Regions from separate parts of the Streptomyces sp. NPDC001714 genome, predicted to be linked through region 2. Evidence: riboswitches for the same ligand, from Rfam matches in the RefSeq annotation. Region 2 holds a riboswitch; each other region holds the start of a gene.

Region 1 (2,190 bases), on a different contig from region 2:
GAGCCGCCCAAATACGGTCTGAGGTCGCAGAGTTCACCGCTTCGAGCGACAGATATATGCATATCTTGGTGGATCGCTCCCCGTGACCGGCCCGGTAATGGCAGTCTGGCGAAGAAGCACCAGTCACGGGACCGTACTCGAACCATCCGCACCGTGTCGGACTCCGGTCCCGAGGAAAGGGACGACGTCGCCATGGCAGACCACCTGGAAGCATCCGTCACTCTGCCGAGCGATCCAGCCTCGGTCTCCGCCGCCCGCTCCTACGTGCTGGACACCCTCGCGGAGTGGGGACTGCCGCCGGAGACGGAGACCGCGGACACCGTCCGCCTCATTGTCTCCGAACTCGCCACCAACGCCGTGCAGCACACCTTCGGGCAGTCACCCACCTTCACGGTGGACCTCGTACTCGACCGTGACGAGCAGCTGCGTATCGGCGTCACGGACAGTCATCCGCGCTTCCCCAAGAGACTCCCCGCCGCGGTCCAGCAGGACAACGGGCGCGGCATGGTCATCATCCGCTGGCTGACCGCCGAGTGCGGCGGCAAGCTCCGGGTGCGCCCCACCCGGGAGGGCGGCAAGACCGTCTCCATCGAACTCCCCTGGACGGTCCCGGCGGGCACCGTCACGGCGGCCGGCCAGCAGGAGCCGTAGCCCCGAGCTCCTGCCGGCCGGCCGCCGTGGGAACGGGTCAGCTGACCCGGCCGTACCAGACGCTGCGCGTCCAGATCTTCTGGAGCTTCACCACGTCCCCGGTCTTCGGGGCGTGCCAGATCTTTCCCTTCCCGGCGTAGATGCCGACGTGGTACACGCTGGAACCCGAGTGGAAGAAGACCAGGTCCCCGGCCTTGCGGTTGCCGGCCGAGATGTGACGGGTCTTGTTGTACTGCTGGGCCGCCGTACGCGGCAGGGTCTTGCCCGCCTTCTTGAACGAGTACAGCGTGAGCCCGGAGCAGTCGAACCTGTTCGGCCCGGTGGCGCCCCACCTGTAGGGCGCGCCCTTCTTCGAGGCAGCGACCTGGAGTGCCTTCGTCGCCGTCGTGGCGGCCGAGGCGTCGGAGGCGACACCCGGGATCACGATCGAGCCGCCCACGGCGGCGATGGTCAGTGCCGAGGCCGTACCGGCCCGGGCCATCAGCGACGGAACACGATTGAGCGCAGTCATGCGCAACCCTTCGTCAGCCGCCTGTGAAGGATGACCTGTCGGATTCGGGCTGGCGAAGTTGCCCGGCCGTGTTGCCACGGCTTCACCCCAAGGGCTGCTCGGTCCGGTCATGGCGCGACCGTTCCGGCGACCCGTCGTGCTTGGGTCCTCCACTCCTGCCGATGCACTTCTGTCGACGGGTCAATCCGGGCGGCGGCAGGACTCGGCGTCCGCCCGGACCGCCCCGCCGCTGTGGCGGGGGCTTGTCGTCAGACAGGGATCTTCACTCACGTGTGTCCGAAAATCCCAACGGAATCGGGGATTTGTGGGGTTACTCACCACCCACCCGTTCGGGTGGACAGCCCTGTGTTCGATTCTCCGTCAACTGCCCTGCGTAGCCCCGGACCTGCGCGGAAGCCGCTCGCGGGCACCGCCGCACGGGCAACCTGAGCGGCCCCCGCGGTCAGGTAAAACCACGCCACACTCCGCCGAACGGCGGTAACTCCTTTGGATCGTTTCGCCTCCGGACCGGTCGCGCCGTCGACGCGGCGGACCGGATTCCGGCGGGCGTCACCGTACGGAGTCGGGCGGGAGTGCGACGCGAGCGGTCCGGCGCTCGCCGTCGAGCACCCGCAACGCCCGTGCCAGCGTGTCCCCGTGAAGCTCCGTCTCGCCCCGCAGATGCATCAGGGCCAGCGCGTCACGCAGCTCGGACGCCGCGCGCACCAGCGCCTGCGCGGCGCGCAGCCCACGGTAGGTGTCCTCGTTCTGCGCCGGATTGATCCGGCCCAGTAAATCCACCACGTCCAGATAACGGTCGATCAGCTCGCCCTCGGCGCGGGTCAGCGCGGGCAGCGGCGGCAGCTCCGGCGGCAGCATCGGCGGCTCACCCCGCGTCCGGCAGCCCGGGCGAGGTCCGGCGGCTGGGCACGACCCGGTCCACCAGTCCGTACGCCAGCGCCTCCTGCGCGTCCAGGACCAGGTCCCGCTCCAGATCCTGGTGGACCTGAGCCGCCGTGCGCCCGGTGTGCCGGACGAGCATCCCTTCG
Region 2 (2,190 bases):
GACGGGACGGGAGCGCTGCGGGAGGCCGGGGTGCAGGTGCTGGTGCTCGGGGAGTACGAGGGGGAGGCGAAGGCACCCAACGTGCATCTGCTCGGCTGAGCGGGTGGGGCGCGTTCGGCGGCCGGGTGCGTGGTGGTTGCTCGCGCAGTTCCTCCCCCGGCCTTCGGCCGGGGGGTACCCCCAGAGCCCCCTCTGGGCGCGGTCACGGGACCTCCCCGCAGCCCCCGCCGGCCCCGTGAGCCTTAACCCGTGTGACTCCCCCTCTTCGGATGGCGTATGCTGGTGTCACCGACGCGGGGTGGAGCAGCTCGGTAGCTCGCTGGGCTCATAACCCAGAGGTCGCAGGTTCAAATCCTGTCCCCGCTACTGAAGCCCAGGGCCGGAATCCCAGAATTCAAGGATTCCGGCCCTGAGTCATGTCCAGGCACGTGTTCCTTTGCGCGGTCACGGTCAGTGTCCGGACGGCCGCCCTGTGCATAACACCTGAGTCACCATCAAAACCTGTGTGACTCCTGAGCCGAGCAGCGCGCACCGTCGACTCGACCGTTTTTGACCTGTCGTGGCAGGTAAGTCCGAGCTTTGAAAGCTTAATGATCAAGGCGAACAGCTTGGAATCCGATAGCCGGGTCTATTAACGTTCGATAACGCAGCGCGGTCGTCCCAGCCGTCACCCGAGACGGCTCCGTGCGCACGCGCCGAATCCCGCAAGGGAACCGGGGAACCACCACCTTGGGGTGAATCGCACGGCTACCGCCGGTACGAAACGGCCGGTATACGCGCGTAGGAGACCTTCCCGCTCCGAACCCGTCAGCTAACCCGGTAGGCGGCGGAAGGAAAGGAGTGCGCCCGCGTGGCGTCCAACCCGCCTGCTCCGGCAGCCCCGTTCGTGCCCAGCCAGCGTCAGCCCGAGACCTTCGGCTACCCCGGCTACCGCACCGACGAGGGCCCCTTCGAGGAGTGGAACCCCACCGAGGAGTCCCTCTCCGCGGTACGCGGCCGGCACCGGGTCGCCAAGCAGAAGGGCGGCGGGCTCGCCCGCAGCTCCACGGTTCTCGGCGTCGGCGTGATCGCCGCGGTCGGCGCGGGCGGCATGGCCAGCGCCAACACCGGCAAGCCGCCGGTCTCCATCTCGCTGCCCGACCTGCCGTCCTCCGTCGGCTCCCTGCTCGGTGAGGACGGCGGCCACCAGGCCACCCAGACCGCGTTGAGCAGCGTCACCACGACCGCCACCGACGCGGACTCCTCCTCGTCCGACGCCGGTGAGGCGCTGCGCAGCCGGATCATCGCCCAGGCCGCGCAGCAGCAGAACCAGTTCGACACCAAGGCCGGCGCCAAGGCCGTCGCCGCCGCCGACAAGGCGGTCGCCGACGCCGAGGCCAAGGCGGAGAAGGCGGCCGCCGCCAAGGCCGCCGCCGCCAAGGAGAAGGCCGAGGCCTCCGCGAAGCAGAAGGCCGAGCACGCCCGCCTCGCCGAGCTGGCCAAGCAGTACACGCTGCCCGTCGTCTCGTACACGATCACCGGCACCTTCGGCCAGGCCGGCTCCATGTGGTCCTCCGGCTACCACACCGGCCTCGACTTCGCGGCGCCCACCGGCACGCTGATCAAGGCCGTGCACAGCGGCACGGTCACCGAGGCCGGCTGGGCCGGCTCCTACGGCTACCGCACGATCATCACCCTCGACGACGGCACCGAGCTGTGGTTCTGCCACCAGTCCTCGATCAGCGTCAAGGTCGGCCAGAAGGTCGCCACCGGCGACGTCATCGGCCGCGTGGGCGCCACCGGCAACGTGACCGGCCCCCACCTCCACCTGGAGGTCCACCCGAACGGCCAGGCCACCGCCATCGACCCGATGACCTGGCTGCGCGGCAAGGGCCTCAACCCCTGACCTGATCCGGACCTCACCGACCGGCCTCCGGCGGCCCTGACGGCACCCCTCCGGCGTCAGGGCCGCCGGGGTGACGAGCCGGGGATTCCGCTTTTACGAGACCTTCGTAATCGACGGGATGGGTCACCGGGCGGCCCGTGTTGAAGTTGGGCATGACTGCTCTTCGCAAACTCGGCTCTTCCGACCTCGAGGTCTTCCCGCTCGCCCTCGGCGGCAACGTCTTCGGCTGGACCGCGGACGAGGCCACCTCCTTCGCCGTCCTCGACGCGTACGCCGCCGCGGGCGGCAACTTCGTCGACACCGCC
Region 3 (2,190 bases), on a different contig from region 2:
ATGTAGTCGTGGAAGTGGTGGGCGCCGTTGGAGACACCGGGCGCGACGATCACGTTGTCCGAGTTGAACAGGCCGTTCGCGTTGACGCCGCAGCTGGAGCTGAAGGTGCCGGTGGAGCCGCCGGGTTGCTCGGCCGGGGTCGCGACGTTCGGCTGGACGGAGGTGATGTCCGCGTAGTCGGAGGCGACCGGGCCGTTGCCGCCCTGGCCGACCGCACCGGTGCCCTGGCTCGGCGCCGCGCTGCCCTGGCCGCTCTGGCTCGGCGTGGCACTGCCCTGGGGCGTGGCCGACTGCCCGTCGCCCTGGTTCGAGGAGCGGAGGGTGCAGGCGGCGAGGTCGTCGAGGCCCTGCGGGCGGTCGCCCTCGCGGGCGATGGCGTCGGAGATGCGCTGGATCGACTCGGACCGCTTCTCCTTCAGCGGATTCATGATCGTCTCGTCGGCGAGGCCGGGGTTCTGCTCGATTGCCGCCGCGGACTGGGTGAGTTGCTGGTAGGCGGCCGCGATCTGCTGGTCCAGCTGGGCGAGTTCGCGGTCGACGTCGGCCCGGGCCGCGTCGGGCACCGCCGTCAGCCGGCTGCCGACGTCGGGGCAGTAGACCGTGGGAGCGGAGAGCACCTGGCCGGTGGCGACCTGGCCCTGCTGGTCCCCGCCGCCCTCGGTGGCCGAGGCGTAGACGTTCACCGCGACCAGTCCTCCGCCGCCGAGCATCAGGGCGACCGCTGCAAAGGTCGCGCGCTGTGCGCCGGTCGGGCGTCTGCGCCTGTTGCGTCTCAAGGTCGTTCCCCTGCGTGTCGTAGGCGGCCGGGCATGGAAATCCCCCGCCCTATACGGCCCACGGCGCCATCGTGTTCAACAGACCCACGAATTCACGGTGACCTCACAGAAAGCGCGTGCCCGGGAGCAGGGTGAACGCGACCGACGGCAACGCCCCGGTGACCCTGCGAATGCAATGGATGCGCGCGAAATGCCGTTCCGTACGGTCGAGTTCCGAACGCTAAGACGAACATCACAAATACGTATCGGACAATAGCCACTTCAACCTTCACACGAGTGACACAAGTTGGCTAAGTTGACGGGCAAGCCGCTCGGCTCCCCCCGGCGAATCCCGTCGGGCCGCGCGGCCTCCGCCGAGTCCGGTGCCCCGCAGGGGCGGATCCGGAGCCGGGGACCCAACCGAACCACTGGGGTGAATCGGCCGACCGTCCGCAAGGGCAGAGGCCGTAGGGCATGCCTTCCGGACTTCACCGCGCCCGAACCCGACAGCTAACCCGGTAGGCGGAGTACGGAAGGAGCACGACCCCTCAATGGCGCCCGAGAGCCGTGACGAGGTTCGACAGCGGATCGACAGCCTCTACGACCAGGCTGAGAACGCCACCGGGAACTACAACGCCACCCGTGCGATGAGCGGGGGCTCGCGCTCACGTGGTGTCCCGCTGTTCAAACGGCCCCGTCGCGACGACCCGGGCCTCGACAACATCGCCCGGGAGTGGTTCGAGGGAGCGCGCTCGAAGCTGGGGCCGAGCGTTCCGGCCGCGCTGCCCACCGACCGGCTGCCCAGCCGGCCCGGCCCGCGCCGGCCCGTCAGCGCCATGGCCGCCGACCTGCTCGGCCAGCTGGAGGACTCGGGCCCGGCCCGGCTGGAGCTGACCGCGGGGCCGTCCGCGCAGAGCGAGATCGAGGTCGTCCGTGAGCTGCCGGCGCGCCCGAAGCTGGAGTTGACGGCGGGGCCCGCGGCGGCGCTGCCCGCGGGGACTATGGGTGGGCCCAGGACGCTGCCCGCCGCCGCGCCGCAGCGGCCTACGCCGGGTACCTCCAAGACCAAGAACCAGCTCAAGCTCGCCAAGGCCCGCGAGATGCTGTCCCAGCGCACCGGGCAGCGGGCGGTCGCCGCCCTCGAACCCGCCCCGGCCCCGATGCCGGTCGCCCAGGCCGCTCCGCCGGCACCCAGCCCCTGGCCCACGCCCGAGGCCCCGGCGCAGCAGTGGCAGGCTCCGGCCGCCGGCATACCGAACCAGCGCACCGGCAGCGGCTCCGCCCGCACCGACTCCCTCGCCGCCACGCGCGCGCTCCCGGCGGTGACCGAGACGGGCGGCATCCCGATCGTGTCCCCGTCGGACACCGGTACCTTCCGCATCATGACCCCGGGCGGTACCGACAGCACCCCGACCCGGGCCCCGGCGGACTCGAG
Region 4 (2,190 bases), on a different contig from region 2:
TAATCCCCGTGAAACGCCGCCGAGTGGCGCTCGTTCCGTGACTCTATTGCAATGAGCCGGAATTTCCGACGGGGGGCCGGAATCCAGGGATATATTTTGGACAGCGGGGGCACGAATACGACGAAAGCCCCGGTACTGCGGCCGGGGCTTCGGAAGATCTCACGGGTTGTCGTCGGCGCCTCGGTGGTCGGGTGCGGGTGCGTGGGGTTGCTCGCGCAGTTCCCCGCGCCCCTGAAGGGGCGCTGCGGTGACGCCCCTGAAACGGGCGCTGCCGGACCCGCGTCCAGCTCCCTCAGACGTCCACGCCGTGCTTGCGGAGGTAGGCGACCGGGTCGACGTCGGAGCCGTACTCGGGGGTCGTACGGGCCTCGAAGTGGAGGTGCGGTCCGGTCGTGTTGCCGGTCGAGCCGGAGAGGCCGATCTGCTGGCCCGGGGTGACCTTCTGGCCCACCGAGACGCCGATGGACGAGAGGTGGCCGTACTGGGTGTACATGCCGTCGGCCATCTTGATGACGATCTCGTTGCCGTACGCCCCGCCCCAGCCGGTGGAGACGACCGTGCCGCTGCCGACCGCGTGCACGACAGTGCCGCTGGCGGCGTGGAAGTCGATGCCGGTGTGGGTGCCGGAGGACCACAGGGAGCCGCCGGTCTTGTAGCCGGTGGAGACGTAGGAGTCGCTGATCGGCGCGACGAAGGTGTTGAGGCGCTTGCGCTCGGCCTCACGGGCGGCGCGTGCCTTGGCCGCGCGCTCCTTCCTGGCCTGCTCCGCGGCCTTCTTGCGGGCGGCCTCCTCGGCCGCCTGGCGCTCGGCGACCGCCTTCTGGGCAGCGGCCTGGGCGTCGATCTGCTCGGCGACGGAGTCGCTGATCGTGATGACCGGGGTGAGGCCGGTCTGCTCGACGGAGTTCTCGGCGGCGAGCGCCGGGGCGGCGGAGACGGTGCCGACGACACCGGTGGTGGTGAGGGCCGCGATGCCGGCGGCCTGCGCGGTGGTGCGCTTCACCCGGCCGGGACGACGGTGCTTCCCGGAGGCGCACATGAACGCCATGTAGAGGCTGGTCCTTTCCTTCCCTCTCGCCTACCGGGTTAGCTGACGGGTTCGGAGCAGGAAGGTCTCCTACGGGCCCCCTCACGACACGCGTGGGCGCCCGATTCACCCCAGGGACTACGTGGGTCCCCGGCTCCCCTGGCTCGCGCCGTACGGGGACTCGGCGATGGCTGTCCGGTGCCGCGGACGCGGCGCGATGCCTGACGGACAGCCCGGAAGAACCTACGAGGGCGTGCTTTCCATGCTCAAACGGATCACGGCTTTTGTAGCGCATCCCACAGGGCAGACAGGCAACCTCCGCCCCAATTCAGACATTTCAGAGCCCTGGTGACCGGACGGTCACCAGGGCTCCGCACACGCGCGTGCCGCTACTCCGCGGCGACGACCGTGACTTCGCCGATCCCGAGCGCCTCGACGGGCTCCTTGATCTGTGCCGCGTCGCCGACGAGGACGGTCACCAGGCGGTCCACCGGGAAGGCGTTCACGACCGCCGCAGTGGCCTCCACGGTGCCGGTGGCGGCCAGTTGCCGGTACAGCAGGGCCTGGAAGTCGTCGGGCAGGTACTGCTCGACCTGGTCGGCCAGGGTGCCGGCGACGGCCGCCGCCGTCTCGTACTTGAGCGGCGCCACCCCGACGAGGTTCTGCACGGCGACGTCGCGCTCGGCGTCCGTGAGGCCCTCGGCGGCGAGCGTGCGCAGCACCGTCCACAGGTCCTGCAGGGCCGGACCGGTGTTGGGGGTGTCCACGGAGCCGCTGATGGCGAGCATGGAGGCGCCGCTGCCGTCGGGGGCGGACCGCAGGACCTGCCCGAAGGAGCGGACGCCGTAGGTGTAGCCCTTCTCCTCGCGCAGGACGCGGTCCAGGCGGGAGGTGAGGGTGCCGCCCAGGCAGTAGGTGCCGAGCACCTGGGCGGGCCAGACGCGGTCGTGCCGGTCGCCGCCGACGCGGCCGATGAGCAGCTGGGTCTGGACGGCGCCCGGGCGGTCCACGATGACGACCCGGCCGGTGTCGTCGGCGGTCACGGCCGGGACCGGGCGGGGCTGGGCGGGGGAGCCGCTCCAGGCACCCAGGGTCTCGCCGAGCAGCTCGTCCAGGTCGATGCCGGTCAGGTCACCGACGACAACCGCGGTGGCCGTGGCGGG

What was found. A riboswitch is a leader RNA that binds a small molecule or an ion and turns the genes downstream of it on or off. The one in region 2 is predicted to bind cyclic di-AMP.
Region 1: another riboswitch for cyclic di-AMP. It lies ahead of ACFY0P_RS38745 (C40 family peptidase); the one in region 2 lies ahead of ACFY0P_RS11600 (M23 family metallopeptidase).
Region 3: another riboswitch for cyclic di-AMP. It lies ahead of ACFY0P_RS05925 (C40 family peptidase); the one in region 2 lies ahead of ACFY0P_RS11600 (M23 family metallopeptidase).
Region 4: another riboswitch for cyclic di-AMP. It lies ahead of ACFY0P_RS20040 (M23 family metallopeptidase); the one in region 2 lies ahead of ACFY0P_RS11600 (M23 family metallopeptidase).

What each region holds. Positions count from the first base shown of each region.
Region 1 is NZ_JBIAUL010000018.1:238,803-240,992, forward strand. It holds gene ACFY0P_RS38740 (ATP-binding protein) at 193-651, shown strand; gene ACFY0P_RS38745 (C40 family peptidase) at 689-1,162, opposite strand; cyclic di-AMP (ydaO/yuaA leader) riboswitch at 1,166-1,350, opposite strand; gene ACFY0P_RS38750 (hypothetical protein) at 1,712-2,020, opposite strand; gene ACFY0P_RS38755 (ATP-dependent Clp protease proteolytic subunit) at 2,028-2,190, opposite strand, start outside.
Region 2 is NZ_JBIAUL010000003.1:622,090-624,279, forward strand. It holds gene ACFY0P_RS11590 (dihydrofolate reductase family protein) at 1-99, shown strand, start outside; tRNA gene ACFY0P_RS11595 (tRNA-Met) at 293-366, shown strand; cyclic di-AMP (ydaO/yuaA leader) riboswitch at 684-843, shown strand; gene ACFY0P_RS11600 (M23 family metallopeptidase) at 851-1,885, shown strand; gene ACFY0P_RS11605 (aldo/keto reductase) at 2,038-2,190, shown strand, end outside.
Region 3 is NZ_JBIAUL010000002.1:304,019-306,208, reverse strand. It holds gene ACFY0P_RS05930 (DUF1996 domain-containing protein) at 1-710, opposite strand, end outside; cyclic di-AMP (ydaO/yuaA leader) riboswitch at 1,118-1,296, shown strand; gene ACFY0P_RS05925 (C40 family peptidase) at 1,307-2,190, shown strand, end outside.
Region 4 is NZ_JBIAUL010000007.1:154,348-156,537, reverse strand. It holds gene ACFY0P_RS20040 (M23 family metallopeptidase) at 293-1,048, opposite strand; cyclic di-AMP (ydaO/yuaA leader) riboswitch at 1,061-1,224, opposite strand; gene ACFY0P_RS20035 (M16 family metallopeptidase) at 1,417-2,190, opposite strand, start outside.